DNA from 4 places in the Nocardiopsis sp. LDBS0036 genome. Region 1 is predicted to be linked to each of the others. Evidence: riboswitches for the same ligand, from Rfam matches in the RefSeq annotation. Region 1 holds a riboswitch; each other region holds the start of a gene.
The links. A riboswitch is a leader RNA that binds a small molecule or an ion and turns the genes downstream of it on or off. The one in region 1 is predicted to bind thiamine pyrophosphate.
Positions count from the first base shown of each region.

Region 2: linked by a shared signal. The riboswitch ahead of thiO (glycine oxidase ThiO) and the one ahead of UIS43_RS22835 (ECF transporter S component) in region 1 are both predicted to bind thiamine pyrophosphate.
Region 3: linked by a shared signal. The riboswitch ahead of thiD (bifunctional hydroxymethylpyrimidine kinase/phosphomethylpyrimidine kinase) and the one ahead of UIS43_RS22835 (ECF transporter S component) in region 1 are both predicted to bind thiamine pyrophosphate.
Region 4: linked by a shared signal. The riboswitch ahead of thiC (phosphomethylpyrimidine synthase ThiC) and the one ahead of UIS43_RS22835 (ECF transporter S component) in region 1 are both predicted to bind thiamine pyrophosphate.

Region 1 covers NZ_CP141103.1:5,334,994-5,339,297, forward strand. The annotation lists gene UIS43_RS22830 (transglycosylase domain-containing protein) at 1-2,565, shown strand, start outside; TPP riboswitch at 2,628-2,735, shown strand; gene UIS43_RS22835 (ECF transporter S component) at 2,844-3,461, shown strand; gene UIS43_RS22840 (ABC transporter ATP-binding protein) at 3,464-4,304, shown strand, end outside.
Region 2 covers NZ_CP141103.1:2,205,185-2,209,488, forward strand. The annotation lists gene UIS43_RS09185 (zinc-binding dehydrogenase) at 43-1,047, shown strand; gene thiE (thiamine phosphate synthase) at 1,044-1,715, opposite strand; gene UIS43_RS09195 (Rv2175c family DNA-binding protein) at 1,796-2,149, opposite strand; TPP riboswitch at 2,232-2,343, shown strand; gene thiO (glycine oxidase ThiO) at 2,312-3,508, shown strand; gene thiS (sulfur carrier protein ThiS) at 3,514-3,720, shown strand; gene UIS43_RS09210 (thiazole synthase) at 3,723-4,304, shown strand, end outside.
Region 3 covers NZ_CP141103.1:5,816,590-5,820,893, reverse strand. The annotation lists gene UIS43_RS24795 (acyl-CoA synthetase) at 1-532, shown strand, start outside; gene UIS43_RS24790 (DUF368 domain-containing protein) at 1,021-1,950, shown strand; gene UIS43_RS24785 (DedA family protein) at 1,970-2,665, shown strand; TPP riboswitch at 2,809-2,907, shown strand; gene thiD (bifunctional hydroxymethylpyrimidine kinase/phosphomethylpyrimidine kinase) at 2,895-3,698, shown strand; gene UIS43_RS24775 (sodium:alanine symporter family protein) at 3,797-4,304, opposite strand, start outside.
Region 4 covers NZ_CP141103.1:2,920,473-2,924,776, reverse strand. The annotation lists gene UIS43_RS12205 (alpha-(1->3)-arabinofuranosyltransferase) at 1-197, shown strand, start outside; gene UIS43_RS12200 (DUF3068 domain-containing protein) at 194-1,231, shown strand; gene UIS43_RS12195 (SOS response-associated peptidase) at 1,348-2,199, shown strand; TPP riboswitch at 2,384-2,495, shown strand; gene thiC (phosphomethylpyrimidine synthase ThiC) at 2,489-4,183, shown strand; gene UIS43_RS12185 (methyltransferase domain-containing protein) at 4,215-4,304, opposite strand, start outside.

The DNA of each region.
Region 1 (4,304 bases):
CCGCGTGTGCGGCGGTGGGCCGAGGCCCTGCGCCGGAAGGTGTCGGAGCCGACCCCGGCGGGGGACCGCCGGGAGACGGTCCAGCGCCTGGCCGGAACCGGCGCGGTCGCCGGTCTGCTCACGGCGGCGCTGGTCATGCCCTGGGTCGGCGGCCTCGGCCTGGCGGCCAGGGACTCCGCGGCGGCCTTCATGGCCCTGCCCAGCGACCTGGCCGTGCCGCACCCCGCCGAGCGCGTGCTGCTGACCGACGTCGACGGGGAACCGATCGCCGAGGTCGCCGAGCGCGAGCGCGACGTGGTGCCGCTGGACGAGATCAGCCCCTGGGTGCCCGCCGCCCTCATGGCGATCGAGGACGACCGCTTCTACGAGCACGCCGGACTGGACCTGCGCGGCACGCTGCGCGCCGCCGTCCGCACCGTCCTGGGCAACACCCAGGGCGGGTCCACCATCACCCAGCAGTACGTGAAGAACCTCCTCATGGAACAGGCCGACACCGAGGAGGAGCTGGCGAGCGCCAACGCGCGCACCCTGACCCGCAAGGTGCTGGAGCTGCGCTACGCCATCGAGCTGGAGGAGAAGCTCACCAAGGACGAGATCATGGAGGGCTACCTCAACCTCGCCTACTTCGGCCAGAACGCGTACGGCATCGAGGTCGCCGCCGAGCGCTACTTCTCCGTCCCGGCCTCCGAGCTCGACCCCGCGCAGGCCGCCACGATCGTGGCGCTGGTGCGCGCGCCCTCGTACTACGACCCGCTCACCAACCCCGAGGCCTCCGTCGAGCGCCGCAACCTGGTGCTGGACCGGATGGTCGCCACCGGACACCTGGAGAGCGCGCAGGCGCAGGAGTACAAGAGCCGGGGCCTGGAGGTGGACGAGACCCCGCGCGCGGGCAGCTGCTTCAGCAGCGAGCAGCCCTTCTTCTGCGACTACGTCATGCGGTGGCTGGGCGGCTCCGACGCGCTCGCCGGGACCCAGGAGGAGCGCGACCGGATACTGGAGCGGGGCGGCATCACCGTGCGCACCACCCTGGACCTGGACATGCAGGAGGCCGCCGAGCAGGCGATCGAGCGCTACGTCCCCGCGGGCGACTCCCACAAGTTCGCCGCCGAGGTCCTCGTGGAGCCCGGTACCGGCCGGGTGCGGGTGATGGCCCAGAACATGCGCTACGGCTTCGACGACGAGCCGGGCACCACCTCGATCAACCTGTCCGTGGACCACGAGGACGGCGGGTCGCTGGGCTACCAGGCGGGTTCGACGTTCAAGCCGTTCACCCTGGCCGCCGCCCTGGACGCCGGGCTCAAGTACGACACCAGCTTCTCCTCGCCCGAGTCCACGACGGTGAGCGGCCTGGAGAACTGCGAGGGCGGCAGGATGGCGCCCTGGGACGTGCGCAACGCCGGGGAGAGCGACGGCGGCAGGCACAACATGATCAGCGGGACGAAGGGCTCGGTGAACACCTACTTCGCCCAGCTCCAGGAGCGCGTCGGCCTGTGCGAGACGGCGGAGATGGCCCAGAGCCTGGGCATCCACCGCGCGGACGGCGAGGACCTGCAGGTGTGGAGCTCCTTCACCCTGGGCGACCAGGAGGTCTCCCCGCTCACCATGGCCAGCGCCTACGCCGTCTTCGCCTCCCGGGGCACCTACTGCGAGCCGGTCCCCGTGGCCTCGGTCCTCTTCGAGGGCGAGGACGGCGAGGAGGTCGAGATGGGCACCGAGTGCGAGGAGGGCGCGCTGGACACCGAGGTCGCCGACGGCGTCAACCACCTGCTCCAGCAGACCTTCGAGGGCGGTACCGCCAACGGCCTGGAGATCGGACGCCCTGTGGCGGGCAAGACCGGCACCACCGACAGCGCGGCCTACGCGTGGTTCGCGGGCTACACCCCGAACCTGGCCGGGACCGTGGTGGTCGGCGACATCCGGGGCGGGGAGCAGCACACGCTCCAGGGCGTGACCATCGGCGACCGCTACTACGGCATCGTCTACGGGGCCACGCTGCCCGGCCCGATCTGGCAGGCCACCATGCGCGAGGCCGTGGCGGACCTGCCGGAGGAGGAGTTCGCCCCCTCGCCGAAGGTCTACGGCAAGGCCTCGGACAAGCCGTCGGGCGGCGGTGGCGACAACGGTGACAGTGACGACAGTGACGCCGGTGGAGGCGATGGAGGCACGGCTGGCGGTGACGGCGGCGTCGCGGCCGGTGGTGGTGGCGGTGGCGGCGGTGCCGGGGGTGACGATGGCTCGACCGGCGGCGGTGGCACCGGTGACGGCGGTGGGGGAGCCACCGGCGGTGGTGGCGGGGGTTCGACCGGGGGTGGTGGCGGTACCGGAGGCGGCGGAGGATCGACCGACGGCGGTGGAGGCACCGGTGACGGCGACGGCGGGGGTTCAACCGGTGGAGGCGGCGGTACCGGTGGCGGCGGCGGTGGTGGTGGAGACGGCAGCGGTACCGGCGGAGGCGGCGGCGGTACCGGTGGCGGCGAGTCCCCGGGCGGGGACGGCGGCGCGCCCTGGGGCGGCGCGACCCCGGGACCGCAGGTGCCCGAGGGCGGCGCCAGTCCCGGGGGCTGAGGCCCCGACGTGCGCTGACGCGACCCGGGAACACCCCGGCGCTCCCCCTTGTTCATAATGGACGAAACCGACAGGGGAGCGCGCGAGCGCTGAGAGTGCGGCACCAGGCCGCAGACCCTTACACACCTGATCTGGGTCATGCCAGCGAAGGAAGTCGTAGGAACCGTCACCGGTGGCGTGCTCCCGCGCACCGGGGACGTCCCGGCGCGCACGGAACGCGTTCCGGCGCCGCTCTCGGCCGCACGGGCCCCTCGCATCCCCCGGCGAAGGGACACCATATGAAGAGGGACACCACCCCCCAGGGCGCCGGCTTCCGGCGCGACCTCCTCGGCCGACTGCGGAGCTGGCGCACCGTCGACATCGTCGTGGCCTCCGTGATCGGCGTCGCGGTCGGCGTGGTCTTCTGGCTCTGGAACATCGTCTGGTCGGTCACGACCCCGCTGTTCGTCGGCTTCCCGCCCGCGCAGGCCGTCGTCTACGGCATGTGGCTGATCTCCGGCGTACTGGGCGGCCTGATCATCCGCAAGCCCGGTGCGGCCCTGCTCACCGCCATCGCCGCCGCCTCGGTCTCGGCGCTCCTGGGCACCCAGTGGGGGATCATGGTCATCCTCGACGGCGCCCTCCAGGGCATCCTGCCCGAACTCGTCTTCCTCGCCTTCGGCTACCGCCGCTGGGGCATGGGCGTGGCCGTCCTCGCGGCGGCGGTCGCGGGCGTCTCCCCCGCCATCCGCGACAACCTCGCCTACAACGTGACCTGGCCGCTGTCCTACCAGGTCACCTACGGCGTCATCGTGGTGGTCAGCGCCGCCCTCATCGCGGGCGTGGGCTCCCGCCTGCTCACCACCGCCCTGGCCCGCTCCGGGGCGCTGGCCCCCTTCCCGTCCGCGAGGGGCTGACCGTGGCCTCCGCGAACGGGCGCCGGACGGCGGCCGGGGGCCCGGGCGCGCGCGTGGAGCTCTCCGGCTGGGGCTGGCGGCACTCGGGCCGCGGGTCCCACGCGCTGCGCGGCGTGGACCTGGTGATCGAGCCGGGCGAGCGCGTGCTGCTGCTGGGCGCCTCCGGCGCGGGCAAGTCCACCCTGCTGCACTCACTGGCCGGTCTGACCGGCGAGGACGCCGCCATCAGCGGCGACCACGAGGGCACCCTGCTCCTGGACGGCGAGCCCGCCGACCGGAGCCGGGGCTCGGTCGGCCTGGTCAGCCAGGACCCCGAGACGCAGCTGGTGATGGCGCGCGCGGGCGACGACGTCGCCTTCGGCCCGGAGAACCTGGGCGTGGCACCCGACCTCATCTGGCCCCGGGTCCACGAGGCACTGGAGGCCGTGGGCTTCCCGTACGGACCGCGCCACCCCACCGGGGCGCTGTCGGGCGGTGAGAAGCAGCGCCTGGTGATCGCCGGGGCCCTGGCGATGCGCCCCCGCCTGCTGCTGCTGGACGAGCCCACCGCCAACCTCGACCCCGCCGGGGCCGCGCTGGTGCGCGGCGTGCTGGCCCGCCTGCTCGCCGAGACCGAGGCGACCCTGGTGCTGGTCGAGCACCGCGTGGCCGACGTCGTGGACCTGGTGGACCGGGTCGTGGTCGTGGCGCCCGGCGGCGGGGTCGTCGCCGACGGCCCGCCGGGAACGGTGTTCGCCGAGCACGGGCGCTCGCTGGCCGCGCAGGGAGTGTGGGTGCCCGGGCACGAGCCCGCGCCCGTCCTGGCGCCCGCGCCGGGCGGGGAGCCCCTGCTGGAGGCCGTGG
Region 2 (4,304 bases), 3.1 Mb from region 1:
GGCGGTGTCGGAAGCAGGCGGTGCGCACCGAGGGAGAACGGCATGCGAGCGGTACAGGTCGAGGAGTTCGGCGGCCCGGAGGTCCTGGTGGTCCGGGACCTGCCCGAGCCCGAGGTGGGACCGGGCCAGGCGCTGGTGGAGGTCGCCGCGGCGAACGTGATGTACCTGGACACCCTGGTCCGCGGCGGCTGGGGGCTGGACTACTTCCCCGTGACTCCCCCCTACGTCCCCGGCGCGGGCGTGGCCGGGCGGGTGGTCCGGATCGGCCCGGGCGTGGACCCGGGATGGGAGGGGGCCGCGGTGGTCGCCGACACCGGGCACGCGGACGGGACGCCGGAAAGGCCCACCCTGCCCGTGGACGGCTACGCCGAACGGGCCGTGGTCCCGGAGTCGGCACTGGTCAGGGTGCCCGAGGAGGTGGACCCCCGGGCGGCGCTGGCCCTGCTGCACGACGGGCCGACCGCGCTGGCGCTGGAGCGGGCGGCGGGCTTCGGACCCAGCACCACGGTCCTGGTCGCCGCGGCCGCCGGAGGGGCGGGCACCCTGGCCGTCCAGCTGGCCCGCAGGGCCGGGGCCCGGGTCATCGGCGCGGCCAGGGGCGGGGCCAAGCTGGCCCTGGTCCGCGAACTGGGCGCGCAGGAGACCGTGGACTACTCCGAGCCGGACTGGCCGGAGCGGGTGCGCGCGCTGACCGGCGGCGCCGGGGTCGACGTGGTCCTGGACGGCGCCGGGGGCGCGCTGGGCGCGGCGGCCTTCGGGACCCTGGCCGACGGCGGCCGGTTCGTCGGCTACGGCTCCGCGGGCGGGAGCTTCACGGAGGTGGACACCGAGGAGGCCGGGCGCCGCGGGATCGAGGTCCTGGGCCTGTTCGACCTCAAGCAGGCCGACGGCGACCGGCAGGACGCCCTGCGGATGGTGCTGGAGATGGCCCGCATGGGCAGGATCACGCCGCACGTGGGGCTGGCCCTGCCGCTGGAGCGGGCCGCCGAGGCGCACGCCGCACTGGAGGGGCGCGCGGTGCTCGGTAAGGCCCTGCTGATCCCCTAGGGCCGGGCGGCGCGGGCCGCCAGGCGCTGGCGCAGAGCGGCGGCGGCGGCCCGGGGGTCCTCCGCTTCCGTGATCGCGCGCACGACCACGACCCGGCGGGCCCCGGCGTCCAGCACGCGGTCGATGTTGTCGACGTCGATCCCGCCGATGGCGAACCAGGGGCGGTCGGTGCCCAGCGCGGCCGCCTCCTCCACCAGCTCCAGCCCGGCGGCCGGGCGGCCCGGCTTGGTGGGGGTCGCCCAGGTCGGTCCGACGCAGAAGTAGTCGCTGCCCGGCTCCTCGGCGGAGGCGGCCGCGGCGGCGACGTCGTTGTTGGAGCGGCCGATCACGGGGTCGGCGCCGATGATGTCGCGGGCCATGGGCACGGGCAGGTCCCGCTGACCCAGGTGGAGGACGTCGGCGCGCACGGCGCGGGCGATGTCGGCGCGGTCGTTGACCGCGAGCAGGGCGCCGTACCGCTCGCACGCCTCCTTCATCACCTCCAGGGCCGCGATCTCCTCGCGTGCCTCCAGGCCCTTGTCCCGGAGCTGGATGATGTCCACTCCCCCGGCCAGGGCCGCGTCGGCGAACTCGGCCAGGTCGCCCCGACCGGTCCGGGCGTCGGTGCACAGGTACAGAAGCGATGCGTCCAGGCGCTTGCGCAGGCTGGTTCCGTGGCTGGTCCTCACACGGTCCACCCTAGGCCCTGGCGCGTTCGGACCCAAGGGCGAGGGACGCGGCGGCGCGCCCCTCCCCCCTTCCCCGCGGGTCAGAAGGCCAGGCTCTGGGCCCGGCGGCGCACCTCGGTGCCCCGGTTCTCGCGCATGGCCTGGATCGGCGTGCCAGGCAGGGAGTCGTCGGGGGTGAACAGCCAGCGCAGGGCCTCCTCGGAGGAGAAGCCCGCGTCGGTGAGCAGCAGCAGCGTCCCCGGCAGACCCTTGACCAGGTCGTCGCCGTCGATGAAGGCGGCGGGAATGGAGAGTTCGCCGTCGCGGACCACACCCATCATGCGGTTCTCGCGGATCAGCGTCTTGATCCGGTTCGGGCTCACGCCCAGCGGAGCGGCGGCCTCCTTGAGGGTCAGCCAGTCGCCGATGAGCGTGTCGATGTCGCGTTGTGTCACACCACCAATCTGCCACATCCGCGCACCTCCTTCCCCCCGGCACGGCGCGCGTCGGCCACGGGTCCTAGAATGGGGACAGACCCCTACATCCCGCGGGAGCCGGGTGGGACCCGGCTGAGAGGGAGGCTGTGAGCCTCCGACCGCACGAACCTGATCCGGATCATGCCGGCGAAGGGAGTGGAAGCCACAGCCGTGCGCACCTCCAACGATCCCCACCGCGACCGCGTCGTCGTGGTCGGCGGCGGCCTGGTCGGCCGGGTCACCGCCTGGCGCGCCGCCCAACGCGGACTGAGCGTCACCCTGGTCGAGTCCGACCCCGCCCGCGCCGCCTCCACCGTGGCCGCGGGCATGCTGACCCCCGCCACCGAGGCCGCGTTCGGCGAGGAGCCCCTCATGGAGCTGGGCATCCGCTCGGCCCGCATGTACGCGGACTTCGTCGCCGAACTGGAGGAGGCCAGCGGCCTGGACGTGGGACACCGCGCCACCGGCACGCTGCTGGTCGCCTTCGACCGCGACGACCTGGCCGTCCTCACCGAACTGCACGCGCTCCAGCGGAGGCTGGGCATCGCCGCCGAGCGCCTCACCGGACGCGAGTGCCGCCGTCTGGAGCCCATGCTCGCCCCGTCCGTGCGCGGCGGCGTCCTGGCCCCCGACGACCACTCCGTGGATCCGCGGCGGCTGCTGCGCGCCCTGACCGCCGCGGGCGCACGCGCGGGCGTCACCGAGGTCCGCGGGCGGGTCGGGGAGGTCCTCTCCCCCGGCCCCGGGGGCTCCCGGCTGGGCGTGCGCCTGGCCGGGGAGGCCGAGGCGGGGCGGACCCTGCCCGCGCACCAGGTGGTGCTGGCCGCGGGCTGCTGGGGCAACGGCGTCGTGGTCCCCGAACCCGTCGTCCCGCCGCTGCGCCCGGTCAAGGGACAGCTGCTGCGCGCCCGGGTGCCCGAGGGCGAGCCGCCGCTCGTCAGCCGGACCGTCCGCGGCCTGGTCCGGGGCTTCCCGACCTACCTGGTGCCGCGCGCCGACGGCGAGGTCGTCATCGGCGCCACCCAGGAGGAGCTGGGCCACGACACCTCGCTCACCGTCGGGGGGCTCTGGCAGGTGCTGCGGGACGCGCGCGAACTCGTCCCCGGGGTGAGCGAGCTGGAGGTCACCGAGACCTGCGTCGGGCTGCGCCCCGGCTCGCCCGACAACGAGCCCCTCCTGGGGCCCACACGGGTCCCGGGACTGCACCTGGCCGCCGGGCACTTCCGGCACGGGGTCCTGCTGACCCCGGTGACCGGGGAGGCCATGGCCCGGGCCCTGACCGACGGAGACCTGCCCGAGTACGCCCGCCGTTTCACGGCACGACGCGCAAGTAGGTAGTAGCAGTGGAACTGATCATCAACGGCGACCGCCGCGAGTTCGCCGACGACACGACCGTGGAAGCGGTCGTGCGCGACCTGACCGGCGCCGAGGCCCCCGGCGGTGTCGCCGTGGCCGTCAACGACGAGGTGGTGCGCCGGACCGCGTGGGCCGCGAGCCCGCTCAACCAGGGCGACCGCGTGGACGTCCTCACCGCGGTGCAGGGAGGCTGAGCATGAACGACGACCTCGTGATCGCGGGAACCTCCTTCGGGTCCCGGCTGATCACCGGAACCGGCGGAGCGCCCTCCCTGGAGGTCCTGGAGGAGGCCCTGATCGCCTCCGGAACCGAGCTGACCACGGTGGCGATGCGCCGGGTCTCCCCCGGCACCCGGGGGTCGGTGTGGGACGTCCTGACCCGCAACAAGATCCGGGCGCTGCCCAACACCGCCGGATGCTTCACCGCCGTGGACGCGGTGCGCACCGCCCGCCTGGGCCGCGAGGCGCTGGAGACCGACTGGGTCAAGCTGGAGGTGGTGGCGGACGAGCACACGCTGCTGCCCGACCCCGTCGAGCTGCTGGAGGCCGCCGAACAACTGGTGGACGAGGGCTTCACCGTGCTGCCCTACACCAACGACGACCCCGTGCTGGCCCGGCGCCTGGAGCAGGTGGGCTGCGCCGCGGTGATGCCCCTGGCCGCCCCGATCGGCTCGGGGCTGGGCATCCGCAACCCGCACAACCTGGAGCTGATCGTCGAGCAGGCCGGTGTGCCCGTCATCGTGGACGCGGGGATCGGCACCGCCAGCGACGCCGCCCTG
Region 3 (4,304 bases), 480 kb from region 1:
CCCGCTGCCCCCGGGTTCGCGGGAGGTGGGGCGGATCGCGCGCACCGGACGGATCCCGCTGGGCTACTACAACGACCCCCTGGCGACCGCGCGCACCTTCCCCACCGACGCCGAGGGGCGCCGATGGGCGCTGTCGGGCGACTTCGGGACCTGGGACGCCGACGGTTCGATCGCGCTGCTGGGACGCGGCAGCGCGGTGATCAACACCGCCGGGGAGAAGGTCTACCCCGAGGAGGTGGAGGCCGCGCTCAAGGCTCACCCCTCGGTGGAGGACGCCATCGTGGTGCCCTCGCCCGACGAGTACCTCGGGCAGCGGGTGACCGCGCTGGTCTCGCTGGCCGCGAACGCCCGTCTGGAGGAGGCCGAACTGCGCGCGTACTGCCGTGTGCGGCTGGCGGGGTTCAAGGTGCCGCGTACCGTGCACTTCGTGGACCGGGTGCGGCGTACGGCGGTCGGCAAGCAGGACTACCGGTGGGCGACGTCGGTCACCGGGACCGGTGCGCCCGCTCCGGCCGTCCCGACCGTTTCCTGAGCCCGTTCCGGATCCCAGGACCCCCGCCGGGTTCCGCGACGGGCCCGGGGCCGGACTCCGGAACGGGAGCCTGACCGTGCCGGAGACGGCGCTCGCGGCCGGGCAGCCGGCCTCCTCGGCGGTCTGCTGCGGAACTCCGCACCCGGGCGGTACCGGACCCTTCATTTCGGGCACAGGGTCAATATGGACTTACCCAGCCGAAACAGGGGTTTCGCAGGCCGTCGGCCGCTCTGGACCCCCTCCGCCACCGCTAGACTGGCGTCGCCTGGTCCAAGGCCCCACGGTTTCCCCTCCCCCGCTCCGACCGGTTCGCACACTCCCGGCCGGGGCCGACCGGCCCACCCCGCCTCCGGTCGAGGCCGTGGACCGCGAGGACCACCTTTGACCCACCCCTCCACCCGTGCACACGGTGCGCGTGCGGTGACACCACTAGGACGGAGGACGGCGCGCTTCCCCGGGCCCCGCCCGAAGCGCTCCCAAGAACCCAGATGCCCAACTCAGTAGGCAGCTACATCTTCAACGCGGTGCGCGGCGGCGCCGTGGGCGCCTCGGAGGCCCTTCCCGGTATCAGCGGCGGCACGGTCGCCCTCATCGTCGGTCTCTACGACAAGCTCATCGGCGGCGCCGGCCACATGGTCAGCGGTGTCAGGCGCTACGTCACCGACGTCCCGCGCGGACGCGGGAGGGAGCGCGCCCAGGAGCAGTTCCGCCAGGTGGACTGGAGCGTGCTGGTCCCCGCGCTCGTCGGCATGGTGGCCTTCCTCGGCATGGCGGCCGTGGTCCTCGCCCCGCTGGTCGAGTCGCACACCCAGTACGCGTACGCGCTGTTCTTCGGCCTGGTCCTGGCCTGCCTGTGGATTCCCTACACCGGTGCGGGCCACAGGTGGCGGGCCTGGCACTACCTCGTCGCCCTGGTCTTCGCCGCGGGCGCGTTCTTCCTCACCGGCCTGCCCGGCGCCAACCTGCCCACCCACCCGGTCGTCGTCTTCCTCGCCGCGGCGGTGGCCGTCTGCGCCCTGGTGCTGCCAGGGCTGTCCGGATCCTTCATCCTGCTCACGCTGGGTCTGTACGAACCCACGATCAGCGCGGTCGGGGACATGGACGTCGCCTACCTCTCGGTGTTCGCGCTCGGCATGCTCACGGGCCTGTCGCTGTTCGTGAAGCTGCTCCAGCACCTGCTGGAGAACTTCCACCACATGACCCTGGTGGTCCTCACCGGCCTCATGGCCGGTTCGCTGCGCGCCCTGTGGCCCTGGCAGGACGAGGACCGCACGTTCCTGGCCCCCACCGACGTCCCGGTGACAGTCGGCCTGATGGCGGTCGGCTTCGCGATCGTGGCGGCGGCCATCGTCTGGGAGCGCCGCAAGCGCCTCCACATGGAGGAAGCCGAACTCCACCGGACCCCCACCCACGTCTGAGAACGGGAACGACAACCGCATGACAACGAATCTGCTGATGACCGCGGCCTCGACGACGGACGTCGACGTCGCCCACGAGTACGAGGGGTTCATCGGGTGGGTCCTGAGCCTGATGACGACCCTGGGCGAACCCGGTGTCGGCGTGGCGCTGTTCATCGAGACCTTCTTCCCGCCGATGCCCAGTGAGGCGGTCCTGCCCGGCGCCGGGTTCCTCGCCTACGCCGGGCACATGAACGTGTGGCTCGCCATCCTGTGGGCGACGATCGGCTGCCTGGTCGGCGCGTGGGGCTTCTACGCGATCGGCGCGCTCCTGGGCCGCGAGCGCACGGCCTGGCTGGTCGAGAAGACCCCGCTGCTGGAGATCGAGGACTTCTACAAGGCCGAGCGCTTCTTCACCCGCTTCGGCGGCGTCGCCGTCCTGCTGGGCCGGTGCGTGCCCCTGGTCCGCAGCTTCATCTCGGTGCCCGCCGGGATCGAGCGGATGCCCCTGTTCAAGTTCTCGCTGTACACGGTCATCGGCTCGGCGGTGTGGAACACGATCTGGATCGGCCTCGGCTACGTCTTCGGCCCGGCCATCGAGCCCATCCTCGCCCAGTGGAGCGGCGTGATCAGCAACATCGTGGTCGTGATCATCGGCCTGCTGGTGCTGTGGTTCATCCTGGCCCGCGTCTACAAGCGCACCAGGGCCCGCCGGACCGAGGGCACCTCCGCCTGAGGCGCCTTTCCCTCGGGGTTCCGTCCCCCGTGAAAACCCTCCAGGGGTCCGCCCGCGTACCCGGGCGGACCCCTTCGCGCTTGTGTGGGTATCCTGCCCGGAACGCACCACAGACACATAATGACCGGGGCCGCCGAGGCGGCTCCGGAGGCGCGGGGTGCCGGGACACGTTCCCGGCTGAGAGCACACCCGTCGAACCTGCCCTAGTTAGCACTAGCGAAGGAACGCCATGAGCGCGTACAACATCGTGTCCATCGCCGGCAGCGACCCCAGCGGGGGCGCGGGCGTCCAGGCCGACCTCAAGGCCTTCTCCGCGCACGGGACCTTCGGGATGACGGTGATCGCCGCGCTGACCGCCCAGTCCACGCTCGGCGTCACCGGGGTCCACCCGATCCCCGCGCGCTTCGTCGCCCACCAGATGGACACCCTCTTCGCCGACGCCGTCGTGCACGCGGTCAAGGTGGGCATGCTGGGCACCTCGGAGGTCACCGAGGCCGTGGCCGAGGCGATCGACCGCCACGCGCTGCCGAACGTGGTGGTGGACCCGGTGATGGTCGCCAAGAGCGGGGACCGGCTGCTGGAGGCCTCGGCCGTCGACGCGCTGCGCACCAAGCTCCTGCCCCGCGCGGACCTGGTCACCCCGAACCTGCCCGAGGCCGCGGACCTGCTGGAGGAGCCCGAGGCGACCGACCTGGCGTCCATGCGCGCCCAGGCCTGGCGGCTGCTGGAGCTGGGCCCGCGCCGGGTCCTGCTCAAGGGCGGCCACCTGCCCGGCGGGGAGAGCGTCGACGTCCTGGTCGCCCGGGACGCCGACCCGGTCGAGTTCCGCGCCCCGAGGGTGGTCACCCGCAACACGCACGGCACCGGGTGCACGCTGTCCTCCTCGATCGCGGCCCTGCTGCCGCAGCGGCCGGACGTGGCCGCCGCTGTGGGCGACGCCAAGGACTACCTGACCGAGGCCATCCGGCGCGCCGACGAGATCGACGCGGGCGGCGGGCAGGGCCCGGTGCACCACTTCCACGCCTGGTGGTAGCAGCGGCGTCCGGATGAGGGAACGCCGAGGGGGGACCGGCTCCGCGCCGGTCCCCCCTCCTCGTTCCGCCCTCTGCTGGAGGCGCGGCCCCTACCGGGTCAGACCTTGGTCACGTCCTCCATGACCTTGTCCGGGTCCCTCCAGTCGGGGTGGGCGAAGAACTTGCGCGTCTCAGCCACGATGACCGGGGACAGCAGCAGGAGGCCGATGAGGTTGGGCAGGGCCATCAGGCCGTTGGCGATGTCGCTGAACAGCCAGACCGAGTCCAGGCTGGCGACCGAGCCCACGTAGATGACGGCGATGAACACCAGGCGGTAGGGCAGGACCAGGCGGCGGCCGCCCAGGAACACCATGCAGCGCTCGCCGTAGTAGGCCCATCCGAGCAGGGTGGTGAGGGCGAACACGGCCACCGCGACGGCCACGATGACGGCGCCGGCCGGGGCGAGCGCGGGGCTGATCGCCCCCAGGCCCTCGGAGACCGCGTTGCTGGTCATCAGCGAGCCGTCCGCCTGGCCGTCGGTCCAGACGCCGGTGGTGATGATGACCAGGCAGGTCATGGTGACCACGATGATGGTGTCGATGAAGGTCTGGGTCATCGAGACCATG
Region 4 (4,304 bases), 2.4 Mb from region 1:
CCGGTGGCGGGGCGGACGGGCCCGCTCCGCCCGGCGGTGCGGCCGGTCTGGCCGATACTGCCGGGGTCAGTGGGTCTAACGGTCCTACCGGCACCCCGGCGACTCCTGTGAGCGATGAGGCCGGCGGCGCTCCCCACAACGGGGGCCCCTCGGACGACGACCGGTGGGAGAACGACCCCGAGGAGGCCCGGACATGAGCGCGCTCGGCGCGGGGGAGGCCGCCCCCAGTCAGGTCGGCCCCGAGCGCCGACCGGGGCGCTCCCTGCCCCGCGGCACCCTGCTGGTGGCCGTGGGCGCCTTCCTGCTCACCCTGGCCGCCCTGCTCCCGCTCTACGTGTACGAGCGGATGGCCCTGCTGCCCGCCGGGGCCGAGTTCGACATCCGCATGCTGGACGAGGACGCCGGTTACCTGGACACCTCCACGTGGTCGTGGGTGGAGTCGGCCGAGCTCAGCAGGGTCACCCGGGTGGACGCCTCCGCGCACGGCGGCGACTGGTCGGCGTGGGAGGTGTCCGTGGACACCTCCGTGCCCGACCGGATGATCGACCACTGGAGCCGCCGCGTCATCGTCGACCGGGAGACCGGCCGGGCGGTCAACTGCTGCGGTGAGCACGTCGACGGCGACCGGGCGGTCCGGCAGGCGGGGCTGGTGTACTTCTGGCCGCCCGGGGACGGGGAGGGCGAGTACCCCTTCTACGACGCCGAGGTGCGGTCCGCGCCGATGCTGGAGTTCCAGGAGTGGGAGGAGGTGGCGGGAGTGCGGGTGCGCCGGTACAGCCAGTGGATCGAGTCCACCCAGATGCCCGACTCGGCCCGCCCCGTGCCCGCCTCCCTGTTCCGCCCCGGGGCCACGGGCACGGTCACCGCCACCCGCTGGCTGGAGGTCAGCCGGACGTTCTGGGTGGAACCGGTCAGCGGGATCGTGGTCAACGCCCACGAGACCCGCGCGGAGACCCTGCGCCCGCAGAACGACAGCGGTGAGGCGCCCCTGCTGTACGCGCGGCTGGTCCTGGCCGAGCAGCAGGTCGCGGCCCAGGCCGAGCAGGCCCGCGTGCGCTCGGTGCTGCTGCGCGCCCTCTCCTCGTGGGCGCCGTGGACGCTGGCCCCGCTCGGCGGCCTGGTCGTGCTGGTCGGCCTGGTCCGGGCCCGGCGGGGCCGGGACGCGCACGGGGGAGCGGAGCGGGGGCCCGAACGCGCGGAGGGGGAGCCCGTCGCGCCGACGCCGGGCTGAGTTCCGACGGAACCGGCGGGCCGTTCGAGCCGCGCCCGGTGCCCCGGGACGGGAAACACCTGAGGATACGGGTGTTCCGGGAGAGAACGAGCCGTTTCGACCGTAGGATCACACCCATGTGCGGTCGTTATGCCCAGTCCCGGAACGTGCACCAGTTGCAGCTCGCCTTCGGCCTGCCCGAGCAGGCCCTTCCCGAGGAGACCGATCCCCGGGCGTGGCCGCCGCTGGAGGAGCTGGACCCGGACTACAACATCTCACCGGGCAGGCCCGTGTACGCGGTGCTCGGACCGCCCCCGCAGGGGGAGGACCGGGGCGAGCCGGGGCCCCGCTCCCTGCACACCCTGCGCTGGGGCCTGGTGCCCTCCTGGGCCAAGGACCGCAACATCGGCTACCGGATGATCAACGCCCGCAGCGAGACCATCGCCGACAAGCCCGCCTTCCGCACGGCCTTCCGGCGCCGCCGCTGCCTGCTGCCCGCCGACGCCTACTACGAGTGGCAGCTGATCGGCAGGGACGGGACCGTGCAGGCCAGCACCTCGCCGGTCACCGACCCCCACCACAAGAAGCGCAAGGCCAAGGCGGACAAGAAGCCCTACTCCATCCACTACCCCGACGACCGGCCCCTGGCCCTGGCGGGGATCTTCGAGCGCTGGCGCGACCCCGAGGTGGCCGAGGACGACCCCGCCGCGTGGGTGTGGAGCTGCGCCGTCGTCACCACCGAGGCCGCCCCCGAACTCGCCCACATCCACGAGCGCATGCCCGTCGTCGTGCCCCCCGAGGACTGGGCGGCCTGGCTGGACCCGGCGACCGGGGCCGACGAGCTGGCCCACCTGCTCCAGGACACCCCCGCCGAGCGCTTCGAGGTGGACGAGGTCTCCACCGACGTCAACAGCATCAAGAACAACCGTCCCGACCTGCTCGAACCGCTCTCCGACACCGGGGGAGACGAGCCGCAGACGCTCTTCTGACCCGGGGGAGCGCGGCACGGCCCCGAGCCGACCGCGCTGTCGGGGGTGGCGTGCGGGAGACACTTTTCTATCCCCGGGACGGTGGACAGCCCCGCTCGGCCGACGGATAGAGTGTCCGGGGCCACACGGACCGGGCACGCCCCGGTCACGCGTGCCCGGGGCGCCCCAGGCGTCCCCACATCTTCATACGCAACGCGGGAGCTCGCGCCATGGCGGGCTGAGAGGGCGACTCAACGGTGTCGCCGACCGCAGAACCTGTTCGGGTAATTCCGACGTAGGGAGGCATGCCATGACGGCTCTCGACGGCCGCGACGTCAGTTCCACCGCCGACCACCGGGTGACCACCGGTCCCATCATGGGATCACGCAAGGTCTACCGGGAGGTCGCCACCCCCGAGGGGCACACCCTCCGCGTCCCGCAGCGCCGGGTGGAACTCAGCAACGGCAGCCACTTCGACCTGTACGACACCTCGGGTCCGTACACCGACGACACCGCGCACATCGACGTCCACCGGGGCCTGGCCCCCACCCGCGGGGAGTGGGCCCACGCGCCCGCCCCGTCCGGCGGCGCGACCACCCAGCTGGCCCACGCCAAGGCCGGGACCATCACCCCCGAGATGCGGTTCGTGGCCGCCCGGGAGGGCGTGGACCCCGAGTTCGTCCGCCAGGAGGTGGCCGTGGGCCGGGCGGTCATCCCCGCCAACCGGTGCCACCCCGAGTCCGAGCCGATGATCATCGGCAAGAACTTCCTGGTCAAGATCAACGCCAACATCGGCAACTCCGCCGTCACCTCCTCCGTGCCCGAGGAGGTGGAGAAGATGGTGTGGGCCACCCGCTGGGGGGCCGACACCGTCATGGACCTGTCCACCGGCAAGCGCATCCACGAGACCCGCGAGCGCATCCTGCGCAACTCGCCCGTCCCGATCGGGACCGTACCCATCTACCAGGCCCTGGAGAAGGTCAACGGCGACCCGGCGGCGCTGAGCTGGGAGGTCTACCGCGACACCGTCATCGAGCAGTGCGAGCAGGGCGTGGACTACATGACCGTCCACGCGGGCGTGCTGCTGCGCTACGTGCCGCTCACCGCCCGCCGGGTCACCGGCATCGTCTCGCGCGGCGGCTCCATCATGGCGGCCTGGTGCCTGGCCCACCACAGGGAGAGCTTCCTGTACACCCACTACGAGGAGCTGTGCGAGATCCTCCGGGAGTACGACGTCACCTTCTCCCTCGGCGACGGGCTGCGGCCGGGGTCGATCGCCGACGCCAACGACGAGGCCCAGTTCGCCGAGCTGCGCACCCTGGGCGAACTCACCCACATCGCCCGCGCGCACGACGTGCAGGTGATGATCGAGGGGCCCGGGCACGTGCCGATGCACAAGATCGCGGAGAACGTGCGCCTGGAGGAGGAGCTGTGCGGCGAGGCGCCGTTCTACACGCTCGGCCCCCTGGCCACCGACGTCGCGCCCGGCTACGACCACATCACCTCCGCGATCGGCGCCGCCCAGATCGGCTGGCTCGGTACGGCGATGCTGTGCTACGTCACCCCCAAGGAGCACCTGGGGCTGCCCGACCGGGACGACGTCAAGACCGGTGTGATCACCTACAAGCTCGCCGCGCACGCCGCCGACCTGGCCAAGGGGCACCCCCGGGCGCAGGAGTGGGACGACGAGCTGTCCAAGGCGCGGTTCGAGTTCCGCTGGCAGGACCAGTTCCACCTGGCCCTGGATCCCGAGACCGCGCAGTCCTTCCACGACCAGACCCTGCCCGCCGAACCCGCCAAGACCGCGCACTTCTGCTCCATGTGCGGGCCGAAGTTCTGCTCCATGAAGATCACGCAGGACGTGCGCAGGTACGCCGAGGAGCACGGGCTGGAGACGGTGGCCGCCATCGAGAAGGGCATGGCCGACAAGTCCGCGGAGTTCGCCGAACAGGGTAAGCGGGTCTACCTGCCCCTGGCGGACCAGGAGACCGCGCAGCACCAGTGAGGGATGGGGCGGGGGCGGCGGCGTCCCCGCCCTAGCCGGGCTTGCGCGCGCTCGCCACCAGGTGCACGCCCACGTAGTCGTCGGACTCCGTGGCGCGCAGTTCCATCTCCACCAGGCGTCC